4 regions of the Paenibacillus sp. LK1 genome follow, and region 4 is predicted to be linked to each of the others. Evidence: predicted binding sites of a transcription regulator. Region 4 holds the regulator's gene; each other region holds the start of a gene.
The links. Region 4 encodes Rex, which represses fermentation and respiration genes when NADH is low (regulators of the CRP and FNR family bind a similar motif). Its sites were predicted from a motif close to TTGTGAAATATTTCACAA; they were not measured.

Region 1 (5,857 bases), on a different contig from region 4:
CCTCCAGACAAGCGTAGGATGTTCCTTCCGAGAAGACTGTCGGGATCACCGCGATATCTGCCTGATGGTAGGCCTCGCGAATATCCCTAAAATCATACGTGCGCTGTATAATTCGATCCGCATGGGGGTGCATGCGATGCCAATATCGGAAGGATCGACCCACCGTACTGCCTTCAACCAGCTCTCCCGCAAATTCGACCTCCAGATCGGGAAAGGCACCGAGCAGTCGGTCTGCAGCCAGCATCATCGGAATGATTCCCCGTTCCATGCTGATGCGGCGTGGATATAAAATGCGCAGAGGACGTGAGGGGTTCACATTAGTTGCAGCCGGTGTGTCGTCGCCTTGATCCTTCAAATGTTCATCCATCAGCTCATTTGGCTGCCGACCAGTGTGGCCCTGTCGGATATCCCTCGAGTCCAGTTCTTCAGCGATTACTGTCACCTCGGATCTGTCCGCCCGCACTATGCCGTTTCCAACGTTTCTTTCCCCCACGGATGACGCAGCATTCAACCCCGAGATGGCAGCTTCAGCATGCTCTTCATGGCCTGCAAGATCTTTCTTCCATGCCGCCAGCCATTCTTCTTCCTGTTCAGGCTCAAACGTACGCCTTGGCGGAGCAGGTGTGAAGTAGGAGGTATCCACCGCATTGGGAATGAGCACGACCTGACTGGCATCCGCAAACGTACAAGCAGCACGGCAAAAGGTCTGAAAATGGGAATCGACCGACACGATGCGTACAAGTCCATCCAGTGCCAGCTGAATATGCTCAGCAACTTGCTGCTTGGTTTCGAGCGGCAGCGCGGGACGATCCCAGTTAATGCCATGGCAGATACCGAGGCTGCCCGGCTTGTAGGCAATGGGCTGCCACAGGCAGCTTGCATAGATCACAGGCCCTCGCGCTGCGGCAGCCATTCGGGCAAAAGCTTCGGGCACATCATTCATATCGTAGGCATACCCATATACATCGATCTGTTCCGTGCGGGTATGAAAAGCTTCAAAATAGGACAACTGATGAACCTCGGGGATATGTCCCAATCCGCGGATTACACTGCACAAATCAAGAACGTAACGCTCCAGACCGCCCCCGAACACCCGGCTGAATTCCCGGTTATATCCATCGGTGAAGCTGTGTGTCAATATGCTGACCACGCCCATCTCACTGCTCCTCCTTCCACGGAATCAGTCGGGGCTCCGGATCAAGAATTGATTCATAGTGTTCCAGGCTGCCCCACTCGCCGTGTGGATCAATTCGTTTATAACGCAAATATTTTCGAACCCGATCCTCCAAACTTCCTGCCCAGCCAAGATGCTGGACTTTCAATTCTGTGCTGATTCCGGGCAGTACAGTGCAGGGTAAGGGAAGGCGAGGCACATGATGATTTTGCTGAGGATAAAAGTAAGGATAACCCGGCATATATCGAACCAGAGAAGCGGTATGCCGTCGGTGAAGTCCCCAAAGCTCATCTTCCCGATAGTGAGTTCGTCCGCCCCACATATCGTAGAAGCGGAAAGCGATCCAGTCCGCATGGTCCTGGTTAATCAGAGCGCGTATCGCTTTCTTCGCTTCCGTGCTGTATAGCTCATCGGCATCAACCGAGAGCAACCAATCCGGCGAGGTACCTGCTGCTGCTTGCCATAGTGCATTGCGTAATCGCCATTCCTCCGCAAATAACGGCTTTTCCAGCACTTCCAGACGAACGACCTTGGGATAGGCTCTGCATATATCGGGTGTTCCATCTGTGCTGGCATCGTCCACAATGACGATCTCATCCACAAATTCACTTAAATCGTCCAGCACTTCCTCCAGATATCGCCCTCGCTCGTTACGTACCTGAAGCATGGCGGTCAGTTTATTGCCCTGACTTTTACGAACCCGACGAACGGAAAACGGCTCTCTGAATAGGTCTGTATCCTGGTGTTTTGCAGCATGCTGCTGATCCCCTTGCCCCTCTGTTTCAACATGCAGCGATTCCAGCGTTTCCGTAGGAGTATGAGTTGTTTCGGATCGTATATCCTTATGCACCATCGGTCCATTCACATGTTGTCTACGCTTCTTTGGGTCCAGCATCATGGCACCTCCCCCAGCAATTGCTGGACGGCTTGATCCAACAAATCCATCTCGACGATTCGTGCAAGTGCATCTTCATCCTCCAGTGCCGTCTCCAGAAATTGTCTCACCGCCCCGTGACGTTCTCCGCGCAAAGCCAGAGCTAGACCCGATAATTGCCGATAATCCTGTCGGCTGGGGCTATCCTGAATATCCACTGCATGCACCAAATCTAATGCATCTTCCACACGTCCAGTCTCCTGATAGATACGAAATTTCCAATGCCGTGCCGTTTCGCCTCCGAGTTCATCCAAAATGTGCAATGCGTTTCCATAATCATCATTCAGACGCAGCAGTTCTGCCCGGACAAGCTGTTCCTCTCCGGCCTCCAGCCAGCGACAGAGTTGTTCATAATGGTGCCGTTCCTGCTCGTTGCCTGCGCTGATTCCATACACCTGCAACGCATTCTCGATTTCCCCGGCCCTTGCATGAATGGCGGAGAGGAATCGATAGTGGGAGCTTACACAATCATTGCGCCCGTTTAATACCGCGTGGGAGAAGGCCTCCTTGAGTGAAGCAGCCGCTCTGGAATCCTCTAGCACATATTCATAGGCTGCCAGCAAAAAGGAAATCGTCTCATGCGCTCCAGCTTTGGACCGAAGCTGACGATAGAAGTCGGCCCGCACACTACATTGCAGCTGGGTGACCGTATCCTGAACACCCGAGAGGGTCTGTCGCAGCGCATGCAGGAATAGCAGTTCATAGTCCCGGAGAGGGACCTCGAGGTCATCCTTTTGCATGACACCAGCAGGAGAGGTATCCTCTCCATTCAGCCAGATGGCGCGTACACCCTGGAATACCAGCTTCATGTAGCGTGTTTCTGAAGTGGTGCCCACCAGATCGGCGATACCGACCAGTCTTGAAATACAGCTCTCCCATAAGGGGGACTCGGCTTCTTCACCAACCGGCTCGGGAAGAAGTACAATACAGAGCTCCGGATGGAGCGAGGCTGTGGCGGTAAGCCAGTAGGGATGAGCAACCACAGCAACCGTACGGGGCTCCTGCAGCAATTGTTCTGCTTCGGGAAGCGTGATGACGGTGATATTCGCAGGCATTTCCTCGGAGCGCTCCAGACTGCTGACATAGTAGACAGGCCCTTCCGCAACCATCAGAGCAGCGATGTCTGGATAGGGAAAAGCAGACCATCCTCCCTTCCGGGGGAAAAGAATATAACGAAAGGCAGACAGGTCCGTACTTGGCTCTTCTGCATCTACCCCTTGATGAGGCTCCGGGTCCGGGATCGGAGACAGCTCTTCCATCGATGAATCACCTCACTTGATTTACATTTTGTCCGTTCACGGATTGAAGCATCACCACCTGATAAACATCAGATTGGCGCTGCTTTGAATGATATCAATGAATCCAATAATTCAATATGTAATGCCCATTTTGCCCAGCGTATTTTATGCCTGACACTAACATATGGGCGTTCCGTCCCAAACATGAGCATCTTCCGTGAATAGACGAAGCTGGCAAGCTCAAAGATTAGGTTTATTTTTTTCTATTGTGTGACCATCGTCACTTTTTTTTGCTGTCATGGCAGGGTTTGTGATAATTGTCACATGTATAAAATAGTCTATCTGGCACAATACGTTCATCAATACGTGTTTGGCTGACAGAAACGGAAGAAGGGGCTTCAATGTCAAATACGAAAACTGCGATATGAACAGAAAGAAGGGGTAACGGTATGGATCCGATCATGTTATCGCGTATCCAATATGCGCTCACAACGATTTTCCATTTCTTTTTTGTACCGCTGTCCATCGGTCTTGTGCTGCTGGTAGCCATTATGGAGACGTTGTACGTAGTGAAGGGTAAGGAAGTTTACAAAACGATGGCCAAATTCTGGGGCAAGCTGTTCCTGATTAACTTCGCCGTTGGTGTAGTCACAGGCATTCTGCAAGAATTCCAGTTCGGCATGAACTGGTCGGAGTACTCCCGTTTTGTCGGGGATGTATTTGGTGCGCCACTGGCTGTAGAAGCCTTATTGGCGTTTTTTATGGAGTCTACCTTTATTGGACTCTGGATTTTCGGATGGGATCGTTTGTCCAAAAAAGTGCACCTAGCTTGTATCTGGCTGGTATTTGTCGGCACATTCCTGTCTGCGCTCTGGATTCTGGCAGCCAATTCATTCATGCAGCATCCGGTTGGCTTTGAGATTAATAATGGCCGCGCCGAGATGAATGACTTCTTTGCACTGATTACGAATGGTCAACTGCTGGTAGAGTTCCCGCACACGATTTTTGGTGCCCTGATGACAGGTGCATTCGTCGTAACCGGGATTAGTGCCTACAAGTTAATGAAGAAGCAGGATGTGGAAATATTCCGCAAATCGTTCAACATTGCCATCATTATTGGCCTGGTTTCCTCACTGGGGGTTGCCTTCTCGGGTCACTTCCAGGCGCAATATCTAGTGGAGACGCAGCCAATGAAAATGGCAGCCAGTGAAGGAACATGGACGACGACGGAAGACCCTGCACCATGGACCGTGGTAGCCTTTATCGACCCGAACAAACAGGAGAATTCCGGCGAAATCAAAATCCCTGGATTGCTCAGTTATCTGTCCTATAGCAAGTTCTCTGGCAGTGTCAAAGGCATGAAGGAATTGCAGGCGGAGTATGAGCAGACGTATGGTCCAGGAGACTACATTCCTCCGGTACGGACGACGTTCTGGAGCTTCCGCATCATGATTGCTGCGGGTGGCTTGATGATTCTGCTTGCTTTATACGGTACCTATCTGGCGATGCGCCGCAAGTTGGAGGGGGCAGGAAAATGGTTTATGCGCTTGATGGTGTTTGCCATTTCCCTTCCGTTTATCGCCAATACGTCGGGTTGGATTATGACTGAGGTGGGAAGGCAGCCGTGGACAGTATTTGGTTATATGACAACCGCAGCCGGGGTATCTCCGAACGTAAGCGCAGGCCAGATTTTGTTCTCCACCATTGCTTTTACAGCAGCGTATACGGTTCTCGGCATTGTGATGGTCTACCTGTTCGTTCGTGAAATCAAGGCAGGGCCATATGCAGTCGAAAAGCCGGAGGAGCATGATGAATCGGCCGATCCGTTCGGCGTGGATGGGGGTTATTCTGTTGTCACTAAGTGAGTTGTGGTTTTTGCTGATTGCCGTCTTGTTTGTTGGTTTTTTCTTTCTGGAAGGTTTTGATTTTGGTGTGGGCATGTCTACTGCAATGATTGGAAAAACGGATCGTGAACGTCGTACCCTGATCAACTCGATCGGTCCGTTCTGGGATGGCAATGAAGTATGGCTGATTACGGCAGGGGGTGCAATGTTTGCAGCCTTCCCGCACTGGTATGCCACGCTGTTTAGCGGGTTTTATCTACCGCTGGTCGTCGTGCTGCTGGCCTTGATCGGACGCGGAGTTGCCTTTGAATTCCGCAGCAAAATGAGACATGAACGCTGGCGCAAAACATGGGACATCATCATTGTAGTCTCCAGTGCGTTACTACCATTCTTGTTCGGCGTTGTTTTCGCTACCTTGATGAAAGGCCTGCCTATTGATGCGCAGATGCAGCTTCGTCCCAGCTTCCTGGACATCGTCAATCCGTATACGGTGGTAGGTGGGTTGAGCGTAACGTTGTTGTGTCTGGTGCATGGTCTGCTGTTTGCTTCCTTGCGGACCGTCGGAGATCTTAGAGAACGTGCCCTGAATATGGCCAAAAAACTGATGCTGCCGCTGGCCGCGATCCTCGCGATCTACGCTGTGATGACATACTTCATGACCGATGTG
Region 2 (5,857 bases), on a different contig from region 4:
GGTTCAATTCAACGGTCAGACGTACCTCGTGACCGGTCAATACAGGAAGACGCCTGACGGAGCCAAATCAGAAAATTTCTCAACGTATATTCCTCCTACGGATGAGGCAATTAGTGAGCTTGTAGCTGCAAGCGAAACGAACAATTTCGAATATCATCAGGAACCTATGAAAGGTGACAGCATCTGGTTGACGTTGCTGACTTCCTTTATTCCTTTGATCATTATGTTCCTGCTGTTCTTCTTCCTGTTTAATCAGGCTCAAGGCGGCGGCGGTAAAGTAATGAACTTTGGTAAAAGCCGTGCTCGTCTCTATAACGAAGAGAAGAAACGGGTTACGTTTGAAGATGTTGCGGGTGCTGACGAAGAGAAACAGGAGCTTGTTGAAGTCGTGGACTTCCTCAAAGACCCTCGTAAATTCGCAGCAGTAGGTGCACGGATTCCTAAAGGCGTACTGCTTGTAGGTCCTCCGGGTACAGGTAAAACCTTGCTCGCTCGTGCTGTTGCCGGTGAAGCGGGTGTGCCATTCTTCAGTATTTCCGGTTCTGACTTCGTTGAGATGTTCGTCGGTGTCGGTGCATCTCGTGTACGTGACTTGTTTGAAAATGCGAAGAAAAACGCCCCATGTATCATCTTTATCGATGAGATTGATGCTGTAGGACGTCAGCGTGGTGCTGGTCTTGGTGGTGGTCACGACGAACGTGAACAAACACTCAACCAGTTGCTCGTTGAAATGGACGGATTCGGAGCCAATGAAGGTATTATCATCGTTGCTGCAACGAACCGTGCTGATATTCTGGACCCTGCCTTGTTGCGTCCAGGACGTTTTGACCGTCAAATCACGGTTGATCGCCCTGACGTGAGAGGTCGTGAAGCGGTTCTGAAAGTACACTCACGCAACAAACCACTCACCAAAGATGTGAAGCTGGACATTATTGCGAAGCGTACTACCGGATTCTCCGGTGCCGATTTGGAAAATCTCTTGAATGAAGCGGCATTGCTTGCGGCACGTCGTAATCGCAGAGATATCTCCATGCGTGAAGTAGACGAAGCGATTGACCGTGTCATTGTTGGTACGGAGAAGAAAAGCCGTGTTATCAGTGACCGTGAAAAACGTATTGTTGCTTATCACGAAGCAGGTCATACCATTGTAGGCTACTTCCTGGAACATGCCGATATGGTACATAAAGTTACCATTATTCCGCGCGGACGTGCGGGTGGATATGTAATCATGTTGCCAAAAGAAGATCGTATGCTTGTTACCAAGCAAGAATTGCTGGACAAAATTACTGGACTCCTTGGTGGCCGCGTTTCCGAAGAACTGTTTATCGGTGAAATCGGTACGGGTGCATACAGTGACTTCCAACAAGCGACGGGTATCGTCCGTAGCATGGTTATGGAGTACGGTATGAGCGAGAAGCTGGGACCTATGCAGTTCGGTAGTTCGCAGGGACAGGTATTCCTGGGTCGTGATATCGGTCACGAACAGAATTACTCAGATTCCATTGCTTACGAGATCGATCAGGAGATGCAACGCTTCATCAACGAATGCTATGAGAAGTGTAAAGACTTACTCGTTAAACATTCTAAAGAAGTGCATCTGATCGCGAACACGTTGCTGGAAGTGGAGACATTGGAAATGGATCAGATCAAGCAATTGATCGAGACAGGTGCCCTGACTCCAAAAGATGAGAACAGCAACGATGGAGAAGGTACGCCTAGCGAAGGCGGAGAAGCGATCATCGACAACATCGGTGATGTACGCGTCCGTATCCAAGGCAAAGATGAAACGCCTGAACCACCAGCCGGAGATATTCCTAACGAAGCTCCGAATCTGGACAAAGGAAACAGCAATGACCCGGATGATGGTGGAACGAAGCCAACGTCTTAATTTATAACACCATCTGTCCTATAGTGGCAGATGACAAGGAGAGCCTTCGGGCTCTCTTTTTTTATGTATTCCTTCAAATTGTATAGATAATGATAACCGGGAGCTATAGGGCGAACTACGTAGGAAATGGGTGGTTATGCCCTTGTTCTGGGGCGATTTCATTTATTGACAGAGTCGTGAACGTTGTGTACATTAGGTGTTAAACCGCTTGTGATTCGTTTCTCAAGCGAAAATAACGACTTGGATTTGCCATATGAAACAGCGTATAAGGCTGTCCCGATAAGGAGAGGATCACAGGTGGAAGCTCTGGCTTTAGAGCGCAAGGCTGAGATGAACCGGGAGCTGCGCGAGCGGCTGATGGAGTTGAAGAAGGAACGGAATGCCATTATTCTTGCCCATTATTATCAACGTGACGAGGTACAGGAAGTCGCTGATTTCCGGGGAGATTCGTTTTTGCTGGCTCAGAAGGCGGCACAAACCGATGCGGATGTTATCGTTTTCTGCGGAGTTCATTTTATGGGTGAAAGCGCTAAAATTCTTGCCCCTAACAAAACGGTTATCATCCCCGACGAGCGTGCAGGCTGCCCAATGGCGGACATGGTGAACGTTGAAGGCTTACGTAAATTGAAAGCACAGCACCCGAATGCCAAAGTTGTAACGTACATCAATTCCTCAGCTGAGATCAAGGCAGAGACCGACATCTGTTGTACATCGGCCAATGCTGTCAGAGTCATTCAATCTGTTGATTCCGATGAAATCATCTGGGTACCGGATAAAAATCTGGGACATTATGTGCAACAACATACAGACAAGAAAATGATTATCTGGGAAGGTTACTGCAATACCCATGATATGCTGACTGTCAAAGACGTGGTAGAGATGAGAGCGAAGCATCCAAATGCCGAGTTCGTTGTTCACCCGGAATGTCGTCCTGAGGTTGTAGAGATGGGTGATTTCGTAGGTAGCACAACCGCCATTCTGGAATATTGTAAGAATTCGTCCGCTAAAGAATTTATCGTAGGTACCGAGGACGGTACAGGATACCAACTGCGTCTCGATAGCCCGGACAAACAATTCCACTTTGCTACCAAGTTCCTCGTATGTCCGAACATGAAAGTCAATAACTTGAAAAAGCTGGTTAAATGCTTGGAAACGATGAAGCCGCAAATTTACGTGCCTCCAGCCGTTGCCGACAAAGCCAGAGAATCACTAGAGCGCATGTTACTGGTGAAGTAGCATGCGTTACTCTTGCTCCAAGACAGGTGAAATAACATGATACCGCAATATTTAGTGGATTTTGATCTGTCCGCGCTGCCGATGGTGGAGACGGATGTGCTGGTTATTGGTTCGGGCATTGCTGGTTTGTTTACTGCGATCAAGGCGAGTGAACAACGCAGTGTGTTGATGATCACGAAGAAGTCGTTACTGGAAAGTAACACCCGGTATGCGCAGGGGGGAATCGCTGCGGTTATCGCTGAGGATGATTCACCTGCCTACCATTTGCAGGATACACTTGTTGCAGGAGCGGGATTATGCCGCTCCGAAGCAGTAGAAGCATTGGTGAACGAGGGCCCGGATGGAGTGAAAGAACTGATTCGACTGGGTACTTTGTTTGATCTGGAGAACGGCGAGTTGGCGTTGACGCAGGAAGGTGCGCACAGCCACCGCCGTATTTTGCATGCCAATGGGGATGCAACGGGATATGAGATTGTGCGTGCACTGGCTGTACAGGCGAATGAACATCCGGGGATTAAAGTGTGGGATGAGCATTTTGTCATTGACCTGATTACAGAGCAGGGAGAATGTGTAGGTGCGCTAGTACAGAAGGCTGACGGTTCGCAAGTATTTGTGAAGGCAGAGGCAACCGTTCTCTGCTCTGGTGGGGCTGGACAGTTGTATCGATATACGACCAATCCGGAAGTGGCTACAGCAGATGGCGTGGCGATGGCCTATCGTGCCGGAGCAGTTGTCCGGGACATGGAGTTTATCCAATTCCACCCGACCTCCCTTTGTTATCCGGGAGCACCACGTTTCCTGGTGTCCGAGGCTGTACGTGGCGAAGGAGCTTATTTGCGCAATGTGAAAGGCGAGCGCTTCATGGAACGGTATCATGCACAACTTGAACTGGCACCACGGGATATCGTTGCGCGGGCCATTGTCAGTGAGATGGAATCGACAAACAGTACCTTTGTATATTTGGATATCACTCATGAACCAGCGGAGATGATTAAACATCGGTTTCCTACCATTTATGAGACCTGTATGCGATACGGACTGGATATGACCACAGACTGGATTCCAGTTGCTCCTGCTGCACATTACATGATGGGCGGAGTGAAGACGGATCTCAGTGGGGAGAGCAGCATTAGCCGGTTATTTGCCTGTGGTGAGGTATCTTCTACTGGAGTACACGGAGCCAATCGTCTGGCGAGCAACTCTCTGTCTGAAGCAATCGTATTTGGCCGGAGAATCGTGGATCGAATTCAATCCCTTCCTCCGCTTGCTTCAATCCAGACAAAGGTTCCCACATTAACAAGTATTCGCAGGATCATAAAGGAAGAGCAGAAGCCGGTGTCCGAAAGACGTTTGCGTCTGCAAAAAATGATGGTGCGTCAAGTGGGGCTGCGCCGGAATGGCGCTAACCTGCAAGCAGCAATAGAGAAACTGCAACATGAACTGCAATTTTTTGATCAGAAGTTTACTCACAAAGAAGAGATGGAATATGCCAACCTTTTGACCTGTGCCTGGTTGGTTACCACTGGAGCATTACACCGCGAGGAAAGTCGGGGAGCACACTACCGTGAGGATTTCCCGCAGCGTGACGATGCCGTATGGCAGAAGCATAGTCTGCAGCAGCGAGAACAAGCGATTGTGGAGGAATTGATGTCATGATACTGAACGGATATAATGAAGGACTCATCGAATCAATTAAAAACTGGCTTCGTGAGGATGTTGGTGCAGGGGATGTCACAACAACTGTGACGATTCCCGCCGGCAGTCAGTCCAAGGCCGTGATACATGCCAAAGACAATGGAATCATTGCAGGAATTACGGTAGCAGAACTCGTCTTTCAGGTAGTGGATCCTGGCCTTGCGTTCACACCGATGGTAAAAGACGGTGATGCAGTTACGCATGGTACGATTCTGGCTGAGGTAGAAGGAAGCACACATAGCTTGCTGACAGGAGAGCGTCTGGCCCTTAACCTGCTTCAGCGCATGTCTGGTATCGCTACCCGCACACGTACTTATGTTGATGCGTTGGAAGGCCTTTCTACACGTCTGGTCGATACTCGTAAAACAACACCGGGACACCGCTTGCTTGAAAAATATGCAGTGCGGGTTGGTGGCGGAGCAAATCATCGGTTCGGCCTCTATGATGCCGTCATGATTAAGGATAACCACATCAAGGGCGCAGGCGGGATTACTGAAGCTGTACAGCGTGCGCGATCTGTCATTCCGCATACAATGACCATTGAAGTAGAGACCGAAAACATGGAACAGGTCAGAGAAGCCTTGCAGGCTGGGGCAGATATCATTATGCTGGATAACATGCACCCAGACCGGATGCGTGAGGCCGTTGCTCTTATTCGTGAGCAGGCTCCGCATGTGAAAGTTGAGGCATCGGGCAACGTCTCGCTAAATACCATTCGTGGTATTGCAGAGAGCGGAGTGGATGTAATTTCAGTTGGCAGGTTAACCTACTCTTTTGAGAGCCTGGATATTAGCCTGGATTTAAACGAAAAGAAAGAGGGGTGAACCTCTTTGATTCTTGTGGTAGACGTGGGCAACAGTAATATCGTACTCGGCGTGTATCAAGGCCGGGAGTTGCTCCACCATTTTCGCCTGAGTACATCCCGGCAGTCGACAGTGGATGAATACGGCGTATTGATTTATAATTTATTTCATATGTCGGGTATTTCAACACGCGACATTGAAGGTGTGATCATCTCATCCGTGGTTCCACCGCTGG
Region 3 (5,857 bases), on a different contig from region 4:
GCAGCGGGGTTCTTTTTGGGTAAGATAGCTACATGGGAGTTAGACGATATTTTCCCATGGTTCCGTTGTCCCATGTGATGTATACTGAGTTGTATCATCGAAGTTGAGTTATGCTCTAAAAATTTAACTTTTTAGCGGCAGACGTTTTCTTTGAGACTTAAATATGTTATTATGAAATATACTAACTAAACGTAAGTTGAGTGATCTCTAAAGAGGTGATTAATGTGGAAGGCCAAGATTTGCGGATGTGTCCGCGCTTTGAGACGGCGTTTTCTTTTCTGGGTAAGCGCTGGAACGGTCTGATTATTCAAACGTTGATGAGTGGTTCGAAGCGATTCAAGGATATCTCCAACCTGATACCATCCATGAGTGATAAGATGTTGTCAGAACGGATGAAAGATCTGGAAAGCGAAGGAATTCTGATCCGTCATGTCTATCCGGAGACGCCAGTTCGTATTGAATATGAACTGACAGAGAAAGGCAAGGCGCTACAGCCTGTTATGAATCAAATTCAAGACTGGGCAGAGCAGTGGGTTGAGTAGTAACAGCTTCCCCGGCTCAAACTAAGTGAACTGTTGGGATAAAGGCTCTTGGTTTCCAGTGGAAATCAGGAGTTTTTGTCTTCACGGTCCTGCACATGTTGTCGCGAGTTGTAGTATAATTGTAAATAAAATGGCCGCAGGCGGCCGGAGCGAGGAGGCCACTTGTCATGAGAGAAGAAAGCTTATCCCGTGAAGTACGCTACGGCAAGCAAGATATTGCAGAACTTGAGAGCGCATCCATCCAGGTACATCTAATCTACAAAAAAGCTGCGGAGCTATTTAAACGAACTTCATATTCCGCGTCGGTTAAGGATGATGTTGCAGGAGAGAAGACTCATTCCACGAATAGCAATGGTCAGGTAATGGCTCCGGCGGTACTGCAAAAATGGATTCAGACAGCAAGAGGCTGGAAATGTATCGGATGTGAACTGAGACAACCCGATTCCATCGGAGCACAGACTGAAGCCAACTTTCATGAAGAACGTGTGTATCTGGATGTGGGTGAAGGTCGTTTTGTTCAAGCGGAGATGCTGATTCAGGCGATTGTATGGTCACAATATGAGAAGATCCGCCTGTTCGCACCTTGGCTGGGTGATGACACCTTCTACACTGTACAGGAGCTGGATGTGATTGCCCGTTATATTGTACCTACCTATTTCTCCGAACGGCCGCTGCATGAGCAGGGCAAGGTATCCAAGGTACACCATTCATATGGTCAGATTCCGTTCTATCAGGAATATGTGGATGCACCTTCGTTCTGTGTACAGGTGGACGGTGGATTACTTGAAGGGCGTTTGCTGACAGGTGTTTATGTGTCGGAGGAACAGTTCTTTGGGCTCAATCCGTATCTGAAGGATGGAGACGGGGGCCGTACCTACATGCAGGCTTGTGTCCAGTAACCATGTTATTCAATAACCTTAAAGATAATTAGGAGCCAAAGGGCCTGCTTGCAGGCTCTTTGTGCTGTACAAACCAGTTATGGACGCTACTGGATGAAAAGTAACGGCATTGACACTTTTTTTGCATGAATTTTGTGCCATAATAGAGGTTATGGACAACAGGGTGAATGATTTTACGCAGGGTGGTGTTACCTACATGAAGAAGAGAATCCCCGGTTACATAGGTATATGTCTGCTTATTCTGGTTATATTAGCCGGTTGTAGCGAGACACAGCCTTCCGAACAGCCAATCGTCAAAGAGACCGAATCGCAGAATACGATCACTGTGGCAGTGGATGGCAGCACTTTTTTGCCTGACGCAACGAAGTCCATTAAGAGAGATTTTAGTGAAGGTCTGACGCTCAAGAAAGCACTGTTGAACAGTGGACTTGTCGATTTTACAGCAGATGGAAAGCGGATCCAATCCGTGGGGGAAGTTTCTCTGGACTCCTCACTTAGCTGGGCAGTCAAACTGAATGGCAAGGATATTGACCCGGAAAATTGGGACATGGAACTTCATGTCAAAGATGAAGTGATCATATATGTAAAAGCCGCTGACAGTGGGGGAGACGATGTTGTTTACCAAACAACATTACTCAAGGTGAGCGGTGGAAATATTATGCCAAATCTCAATCGTCAATATGCCGGGGTGTATGTTCAGGAATGTACTGTGCGTGATGTATTGAAGTCCAGTGGGATTGTAAGAATGTCGGAAAACAACAAGTTCGTCGTTTCCGTTGAAAATGTAATTCCCCGGATGAACCAACGCTGGATGATCATGGTGAATGATAAGGAACTGATGGAAAACGGTTTGGACATGAAATTGAATCCACGTGATGCAGTAAAGCTTGAGTTGACTACTGTATCTTAAGTATAACAAAAGCCCAATCTTCGTTATAGAAGATGGGCTTTTTTCATCTGCGTATCAAATGTTTACAAGATGGGGAAAGCGTCAAATTCGGCAAATCTCGTTAGGACACAATTCACAGTGACAGATGCCCTGGAGCATGTGCAGATCCTTGATGACAATCATGCCGTTGTCGTATTCAATGGCGTCTTTTTTACGCAGATCGCTTAACATGCGGTTGACACTTTCACGGGTCGCTCCAATCATATTGGACAGATCCGTGTGCGTTATTTTTTTATGAATCATGACATGCTCTCCATGGGGTTCGCCGTAGGAATTGGACAATCGAATTAGCGTGGAGCAGAGTGCACCTGGTTTCCCATATAACATCAGATCACGGAATTTGGTTTGGGTTAACCGGTGATGGATACCCATCCATTTCATAAAGTCGATCGCAAAGTCACAGTGTTGGCAGATCAGCATCTCCAGGTCTTTATGCTCCAGTACACCGATCTCACTATCCTCCAGCACTTCCGCCGAAAAGCTGTGTTTCGATCCGAAGAACGGATCAGCCTGCCCAATCATATCACCGGATTGATACATGTACATAATCAGTTCCTTGCCTTCATCCGTGGATTTGGTGATCTGAGCACGGCCCCGTTTCATATAATAAAGTTTGTCAGAGACATCTCCTTCCCAATACAGATGGGTTCCTTCCGGATAGGTTCTGTCCTTCATCGTTACGAGCAGATGGTTGAAATTGGCTTCCGAGAAACAGTTGGTATTTCCGCGTTTTTCCAGTACACTCAGTTGTTCTCTCATAAGTCTATCTCCCCTTTGTGTCCATCGGACGGCCTTCTGCAGCTTGGACTGGCCCCCGTGGTTCGCCGCAAACCGTTGCCGTCCTGATCAGGGTCATCTCTCGGCCGGAAAGGACGGTACAAATTGCGGTGGTTCAATTTTTAAGTTCAGTATATACCTTATCTTGCCGTTTGAGGGGCGTGGAAAGGGGGCAAAAATGGCGAAATTTCAAACATTGTGATTAAATTCACTTTCTGAAGGGGAGGATGAATCTGACAGCCCTATAATTTAAATAGGAAGTGTAAATGGCTAAGTGAGGGACACTAAAAAACTTAAATTAAATTTGTTATACTTTGTGAAAAAAATCACATAATTAACTCTTTCCCCATGATACGATGTGAATGTAAAGAAGAGAGACAAACCAATACGAACCTTTAGGAGGATGAGGGAGATGGCTGTAAAGAACGAAGTCGCCCCAGTAAAAGAACCGACAGCAGGTCAGTATATTCAAACGTTAATTGACAAAGCGAATAAAGCACATGCAGCATTCATGTCCATGGATCAGAAACAGATTGACCGCATCGTGCAAGCGATGGCGCTGGCAGGTCTCGACAAACATATGATGCTCGCCAAGATGGCCGTGGAAGAAACAGGCCGGGGTGTGTATGAGGATAAAATCACCAAAAATATATTTGCAACAGAGTATGTATATCATAGCATCAAATATGACAAAACAGTAGGGGTTATTGAAGATAATGAGTACGAAAGTTTCCAGAAAATTGCTGAGCCTGTCGGCATTATCATGGGGATTACCCCGGTAACGAATCCGACATCCACCACAATGTTCAAAGCACTGATTTCCATCAAAACGCGTAACCCGATCATCTTCGGTTTCCACCCATCTGCACAGAACTGTAGCCGGGAAGCTGCCAAAATTTTGCGAGATGCTGCAGTGAAGCATGGTGCTCCAGCGGATTGTATCCAGTGGATAGATGATCCTTCCATGGATCGTACAAACGCGCTGATGAATCATAACGATGTGGCGCTCATTCTGGCAACAGGCGGATCAGGCATGGTACGGGCGGCATACAGCTGTGGTAAACCGGCACTGGGCGTAGGGCCAGGGAACGTACCTTGCTTTATTGAGAAAAGCGCAGATATCAATCAAGCGGTAACGGATCTGATTTTGTCCAAATCGTTTGATAACGGCATGATTTGTGCTTCCGAGCAAGCAGTCATCATCGAAGAACCGATCTTCGATCAGGTGAAAAAGAAAATGATCGCGAACGGCTGTTACTTCGTCAACAAGGATGAGGCTGCGAAACTGACCGCAGGTGCGATTAATGCTGAGAAATGTGCGGTGAACCCGGCGATAGTTGGTCAATCTGCAGTCAGCATTGCGCAAATGTGCGGTATCGAGGTCCCTGCTAACACCAAAATTCTCGTAGCCGAGATTGAAGGGGTAGGTACAAAATTCCCGTTGTCGGCTGAAAAACTAAGCCCGGTACTGGCTTGTTACAAAGTGAAAACGGCAGCTGAAGGGATTGAGCGTGCAGCAGAAGTGGTTGCTTTTGGCGGCATGGGTCACTCCTCTGTTATTCATTCGACGAACGAAGAAGTCATTGGCAAATTCGCAGATCGTCTGCAAACAGGACGGATTATCGTGAATTCGCCATCCACACACGGTGCCATCGGTGACATCTACAACACCAACATGCCGTCACTGACGTTGGGCTGCGGATCGTATGGACGTAACTCGACTTCTTCCAACGTAACCGCTGTGAACTTAATCAACGTGAAAAGGGTGGCTCGCCGTACCGTGAATATGCAGTGGTTCAAAGTGCCGAACAAAGTCTACTTCGAAAAAGGTGCAACACAGTATCTTGCCAAAATGCCGGACATCACACGCGTAGCCATTATTACGGATGCGATGATGGTCAAACTCGGTTATGTGGAAAAAGTAGAGCACTATCTGCGTCAACGTCAAATGCCAGTAGCTATTGAAGTGTTCTCTGATGTCGAACCCGATCCATCGACAACAACGGTAGATCGCGGTACAGAAATGATGCGCCGCTTCCAGCCAGACTGCATTATCGCACTCGGTGGGGGATCACCGATGGATGCTGCAAAAGCGATGTGGCTGTTCTATGAATATCCTGACACAGACTTTAACGACTTGAAGCAGAAATTCATGGATATCCGCAAACGGATCTACAAATATCCACGTCTCGGCGTGAAAGCGAAATTCGTAGCGATTCCGACAACTTCGGGCACAGGTTCGGAAGTAACATCGTTCGCGGTTATTACAGATAAAAATCAAGGAAATACCAAATATCCGCTGGCAGACTACGAGTTGACACCAGACGTGGCGATCGTGGATCCTGAGTTTGTATATACTCTGCCTAAAACGGCTGTCGCAGACACAGGTATGGACGTACTGACGCATGCGATCGAAGCGTATGTCTCCGTTATGGCGAATGATTACACGGATGGACTCGCGATCAAAGCGATTCAACTGGTATTCCAATACCTCGAGCAATCGGCGCTGCAAGGTGACAAATTGGCTCGTGAGAAAATGCATAACGCTTCGACGATTGCCGGTATGGCTTTTGCCAACGCATTCCTGGGCATTAACCACAGCTTGGCGCACAAATGGGGCGGTCAGTACCACACTGCACATGGACGTACCAATGCGATCCTGATGCCGCACGTCATTCGCTACAATGCGA
Region 4 (5,857 bases):
TAAGTTTGAGCACAAAATCAATAAACGTGAATTCGCTACACCGAAAGAGGATTATTTTACAGCGGCTCAGATGATTGTCTGGCTTACTCAGACGGAGACTGGAGACGACGAGGAGCTTAATCTAAGCGGGCGCGGAGGAGACTTCTGGGAGACAGTACAGAGTGAGTCTGAGTCTTGTCTTGGACGTTCCTGTCCTTGGTTCCGCAAATGTTTCTATCACCGGGCCAAACATGAAGCCGGGCTGTCTGATATCGTCATTACCAATCACTCGAAATTATTTACGGATGTCAAAGCAGCACATCAGCTGCTGCCGGCCTACGAAAGTCTCGTCATCGATGAAGCACATCATTTGGAGGACGTAGCAGGTAAGCATCTGGGTCTTCATATGAAATATTTCACGTTGGTTCATACTCTGACCCGACTGTTTAAAGATAGCCGTAATGGCCAACTGCCGATGCTTCGTTCTCAATTATCGGGTCACGAAAATTCGGTACAGTGGGGCTCCATGATTGATCAGATGTTCCCGCTTGCCGTCGAAGTCAAAGAGATGTGGGATCGACTAAGTGATACATTGTTTGGACTGCTGCCTGAACGCAGCGATGCTTCTCCAGGCGAGACAGGACAATTCTCTCTTAGACTGAAGCCTTCACAAAAACCAGCTAAATGGCAGGAATTGCAGGATGCTGAAAACCAAATCTATGTCACTCTAGGTGATTTGATTCGTAAAGGCGACAAGCTGCTGCTTGAAGTGAAAGAAGATCAGGATGATTATCAGTCCGATAGTCTGATTACGGATATCTCAGGTCTGCTCAAGGACTTGGCAACGATTAAGGATAATCTGCGATTCTTCATGCGGATGGATGATGCCAACACCGTGTACTGGATGGAGGCCAGCGGCCAATTCCGCAGTAAATCACTTCAGCTCTATGCTGTTCCTGTCGATGTCAGTGCACAATTGAAGGATATGTTCTTTGATAAAAAGAAAAGCGTTGTGCTTACATCGGCTACGCTCTCCGTTGACAAGTCATTTCAATTCATGATCGAACAGCTGGGTTTGCAGGAAGCTGCCGAGAATAACCGTTTGTTAACGTCCATGTTGCCGTCACCGTTCAATTATCGAGAACAGGCGCTGCTCGTCATTCCGCGTGATTTCCCAAGCGTGAAGGGCAGTGTAGGCGATGCCCACTTTGTGGATATGCTCGTGCACTCCCTCGCGGAAACGGCTATTGCCACTCGTGGACGTATGATGGTGTTGTTCACCTCCTATCGCATGCTGCGCCAGGTCTATGACCCACTTAAGGAGGCCTTGTCAGGCAATGATATCTCTTTGCTTGGGCAAGGGGTGGACAGTGGCAGCCGTTCCAAGCTTACACGCCGCTTCCAAGATGCAAAAGCAACGGTGCTTCTTGGCACAAGCAGCTTCTGGGAAGGGGTGGACATTCCAGGAGAGGCTCTGACTTGTCTCGCGATTGTCAGACTGCCGTTCCAGCCACCGAATCATCCATTAGTCGAAGCGAAGAGCGAGCTTTTGCAGCAGCAGAAGAAAAACCCGTTTATGAAGCTGTCCGTGCCACAAGCCGTCATCCGTTTCAAACAGGGTTTTGGCAGACTGGTTCGTACAGGCAAAGACAGAGGCATTGTAATTGTATACGATACACGCGTTATTGAAGCGTATTATGGCAAGTACTTTTTATATTCATTACCTGGTCCTAAAATGGAGCACATGCTCACCGAGCAGATGGTTCCTCGTATTTCGGAATGGCTCGAGAGACCGACCGAAGAGCAACAATAACAGATACGCTCTGTAGCTTCCATTATTGCAAGACGCCAGTGGTTGGCGGTAAAATTAAGTAATATGATTTTTGTTTCGTGGATATGCGAGTAAAGCAATTAAAGGAATAAAAGCAATTATCCATTATATAACAACGAGCATCCTGTTTAACTCAGTAATCTTTTTGCTCGTTCTAGACAGGGTGCTCATCTTTTTCATCTATCTATCGTGGCCTTTGTAAGGGGGAGCAATGAATGAAATCAGATAAAATTTCGGAAGCCGTGGTGCGTAGATTGCCTGTTTACTTGCGTTATTTGAATGAACTGCATCAGCGCGAAGTCAATACGGTCTCTTCACAAGAACTGGGACTGAGGCTGGATTTGAATCCTGCCCAGATTCGTAAAGACCTGGCTTACTTCGGTGACTTTGGTCGTAAAGGGATCGGGTATGACGTTTCATATCTCATTGAGAAAATCCGCCATATTTTAAAAATAGACCAGCAGATCAATGTAGCTCTTGTCGGAGCAGGTAATTTGGGACATGCCTTGTCTAATTACAATGCCTATCTCAAAGACAACATGAAGATCGTCGCTGTATTTGATGCCTACGGTCCGAAGATTGGGAGTCAAATCAACAGTTTGACGGTGCAACCAATGAATGAATTAACGGATTCGGTCAAAAAAGACAACATTCGTATAGGTATTATCACGGTTCCGGATACGGAAGCCCAAAATGTTGCAGATCAACTGATTGAGTCAGGAATTGAAGCGATTCTAAATTTTGCGCCAACGATTCTGAAGACTCCGCCGCATATTCGTATTCATCATGCCGATTTTACGACGGATTTGCTTAGTCTGGCTTATTACTTGGAGAATGGAAAGGACGACGAGGAAGATGACGACAAATAGATGGGTAATTCACAACGGCAAATTTGCCGTGTGTGAGGGTACGAATTGGAAAGTGGTTCAAGGTTTTATGGTTGTTGAGAATGACAAGATTGTGCATATTGGTGAGACATTGCCGGAAGGAGACGAAAGTCTGACAAAGGTGGACGGAAAAGGACTGTTCTTCTTGCCGGGTCTGATCAATACGCATGGTCACGCGGCCATGTCACTTCTGAGAGGCCATGGAGACGATCTGGCGTTACAAGTATGGTTGCAGGAGAAAATGTGGCCAATGGAAGCCAAAATGACGTCTGAAGACGTATATTGGGGCACATCACTATCTGTTCTTGAAATGTTGAAAGGCGGAACAACAGCTTTCCTGGATATGTATGATCATATGGATCAGGTGGCGAAAGTGGTGGAACAATCCGGCGTTCGGGCTGCTCTGGCACGTGGGGTAATCGGACTTTGCTCAGAAGAAGAACAACTGCGCAAGCTCGAAGAGTCCGCAGCATTTGCCCGTCAATGGAATGGACAAGCAGACGGAAGAATTACAACTGTAATCTCTCCACATGCCCCTTACACTTGCCCTCCGGATTACATAGAGAAGCTGGTACAGGTTGCTCATGACCTGAATCTGCCTTTGCATACGCATATGTCTGAAACGCTTCGTGAAGTGGAACAGAACGTGGCTGATCACGGACTTCGTCCGGTTGCACATCTGGAGAAACTAGGATTTTTCTCCCGTCCATCTCTGGTTGCCCATGCGGTACATCTGAATGATGAAGAGATCGAGATTCTCGCAAAGCATGATGTAGCAGTTTCCCACAATCCAGGTAGTAACCTGAAATTGGCTTCGGGTGTTGCACGAGTACCTGATCTGTTGAAAGCAGGCGTGACTGTGTCCCTGGGAACAGACGGACCAGCAAGTAACAATAACCTGGATATGTTTGAAGAGATGAGATTGGCTGCGTTGATTCATAAAGGTGTATCTGGTGACCCTACTGCAGTGCCAGCAGGGGAAGCGCTTCTGCTTGGAACTTCATATGGTGCCAAATCCATATTCCTGAATAATACAGGCGCTCTGCAAGTTGGCATGAAGGCTGACTTCATCGCGTTGAACATTCAACAAGCTCATTTCTATCCGCATACGGATCTGATTTCCCATACGGTCTACTCGGCATCGGCCAAAGATGTGGAGCATGTGTGGGTGGATGGTAAACAAGTGGTTAAACATGGCGAATGTCTTACAATGGATGAAGAGCGCATTCTGCGTGAGTCTCAGCTGGCATTTGACAGTTTGCTTGGCCGATAATTACAAGGACAGCATCGTCATAGGGAAAGGAAGTTCAGCTTTTGAAGAAAAAAAAGAAGTGGATATGGATTTCGCTGCTGCTCCTGGTTCTGATTCTGTTTGGACTTCAGCGTTATTATGTCTATGTTACCCAGGATCAGCGCAAGGAAGAGGCGTTGGCCATACAGGCGGCCCAGGAACAGCTGGGGATTACGTCCCACGAAGAGCTGCGTAAGTATGTTTGGGGACAGAAAGACGGCGGAGACAACATATACTGGACCCTGATCGGCAAAAATAAGGATAACCAGGATGTCATGGTGTGGGTGAAGTTTGATGAGAATAACAAACCGGTGACGGGAACTAATGCGGTACACGGGGAACTGTTAAAGAACGGCATGAATGAGGCTCAGATTCGAAATCGGTTCAGCTCTGAAGTTCCGGGCGGGGAGATCAAACGAATCATGCCAGGCGTTGTGAATGGAATCTATGTATGGCAAGTGTATTACAACGATGATACGCACAACTATTATCGGTTTTACCGCTTCAGCAACGGGGAACAGGTGGACCTGGTCTATACGATACCGAACAGCTAGAATTAGCAGACGTACTAACGTCTGAAGAGAATACATTAAAGAACCGGCAGACGGAAACCCGACTGGTCCGGTTCTTTGACGTACTTTGTTGATCATTTTGGATTTGAATAGTTAAAATTAATAATTTATTCATATTTTCGCCTTAGATATTGTATATACGATGTGATATACTCAAATATGTATTCAAGGATACATCATACACAAATAAATCCTGTTAGGCACATCACAGGACATTACGTACACATATTTATATTCTTGCCTACAAGTTATAGGATGGGCCAAAATTTAGGAGGGGTAACTCACTTGAAAATAAAAGTATTGCCTATTGCTCTGACTGCCGTCATTTCAGCCGTTGTGTTGTTTGGAGGTTGGTTTGTGTATCGTCATTTGGCTGTGCAAAGCCCAATTGAAAAGATGGTTACCCAGTACGATGGAGTCAATGATGTTCAATTAACTATTAACCGCAATGATGTACAGTTGAAACTCGATCTGCAGCCGGATGTTGATCTGGGCAGGTTGGTACAATATATTCACAAAGAAGGACAGACCTTGATTGGCACTCGTTCGTTGAAGTTGGATGTCGTGGATCATTCCAACGAAGCGCTGGAGAGCTGGTGGGGAAGCGCGATGTTTACCGTAGCTCAAGCGATGGAAAACAAGCAATACACCGAGATTACACCGACCTTGTCTAAAATGGCTACAAATGGGATCAAGGTAAATACAGCCATGGATGACAATAATGTATATGTCAGTCTCAGAGATGGAGATGCCAGCAAGTTTATCATTCTGCCGCGTGTGCCCGGTCAGATAGGAGTGTGGCCTAATGCCTAAATGGACGAAAGAAATTGCCATTGGATTTGTACCCGTATTAATTATCTTTCTCGCTTTTATCGGTGTAAACATGATTCCCATTCTGATCGCTGCAATGCTTGTGGGTGCTCTGCTGCTTATGATGCAAATGCGTGGCGGAATTACGGTGGGCGCAGGTCAGGAACGTAAACGCAAGAAAAAAGGACCTTCCAAGCTGACTTTTGAAGAAATCGGGGGTCAAGAGAGTGCCAAGCAGGAACTGCGGGAAGCGCTTGATTTTCTCATTCGACATGAAGAAATTCAGAAGTTTGGTATTCGTCCTTTGAAAGGTATCCTGCTTACTGGCCCTCCAGGAACAGGTAAAACCTTGATGGCCAAAGCTGCTGCTCATTATACCGATTCTGTTTTTGTTGCTGCTTCAGGCAGTGAGTTTGTTGAGATGTATGTTGGTGTAGGTGCAGGCAGAATACGGGATTTATTCCGTGATGCAAGAACACGTGCTGCT

Region 1: a site for Rex is predicted at 3,655-3,672, ahead of CS562_RS16390 (cytochrome ubiquinol oxidase subunit I). Genes of this name have one in related genera too.
Region 2: a site for Rex is predicted at 2,097-2,114, ahead of nadA (quinolinate synthase NadA). Genes of this name have one in related genera too.
Region 3: a site for Rex is predicted at 3,482-3,499, ahead of adhE (bifunctional acetaldehyde-CoA/alcohol dehydrogenase). Genes of this name have one in related genera too.

Annotation. Positions count from the first base shown of each region.
Region 1 is NZ_PEII01000007.1:1,436-7,292, forward strand. It holds gene CS562_RS16375 (glycosyltransferase family 4 protein) at 1-1,156, opposite strand, end outside; gene CS562_RS16380 (glycosyltransferase) at 1,158-2,069, opposite strand; gene CS562_RS16385 (hypothetical protein) at 2,069-3,367, opposite strand; gene CS562_RS16390 (cytochrome ubiquinol oxidase subunit I) at 3,796-5,211, shown strand; gene cydB (cytochrome d ubiquinol oxidase subunit II) at 5,195-5,857, shown strand, end outside.
Region 2 is NZ_PEII01000020.1:47,039-52,895, forward strand. It holds gene ftsH (ATP-dependent zinc metalloprotease FtsH) at 1-1,888, shown strand, start outside; gene nadA (quinolinate synthase NadA) at 2,186-3,124, shown strand; gene nadB (L-aspartate oxidase) at 3,161-4,780, shown strand; gene nadC (carboxylating nicotinate-nucleotide diphosphorylase) at 4,777-5,643, shown strand; gene CS562_RS30205 (type III pantothenate kinase) at 5,650-5,857, shown strand, end outside.
Region 3 is NZ_PEII01000010.1:158,324-164,180, reverse strand. It holds gene CS562_RS21985 (winged helix-turn-helix transcriptional regulator) at 246-542, shown strand; gene CS562_RS21980 (hypothetical protein) at 710-1,441, shown strand; gene CS562_RS21975 (hypothetical protein) at 1,638-2,351, shown strand; gene CS562_RS21970 (Crp/Fnr family transcriptional regulator) at 2,433-3,149, opposite strand; gene adhE (bifunctional acetaldehyde-CoA/alcohol dehydrogenase) at 3,580-5,857, shown strand, end outside.
Region 4 is NZ_PEII01000011.1:202,274-208,130, reverse strand. It holds gene dinG (ATP-dependent DNA helicase DinG) at 1-1,792, shown strand, start outside; gene CS562_RS23485 (redox-sensing transcriptional repressor Rex) at 2,026-2,679, shown strand; gene CS562_RS23480 (amidohydrolase) at 2,666-3,970, shown strand; gene CS562_RS23475 (cell wall elongation regulator TseB-like domain-containing protein) at 4,012-4,542, shown strand; gene CS562_RS23470 (hypothetical protein) at 4,846-5,373, shown strand; gene CS562_RS23465 (AAA family ATPase) at 5,366-5,857, shown strand, end outside.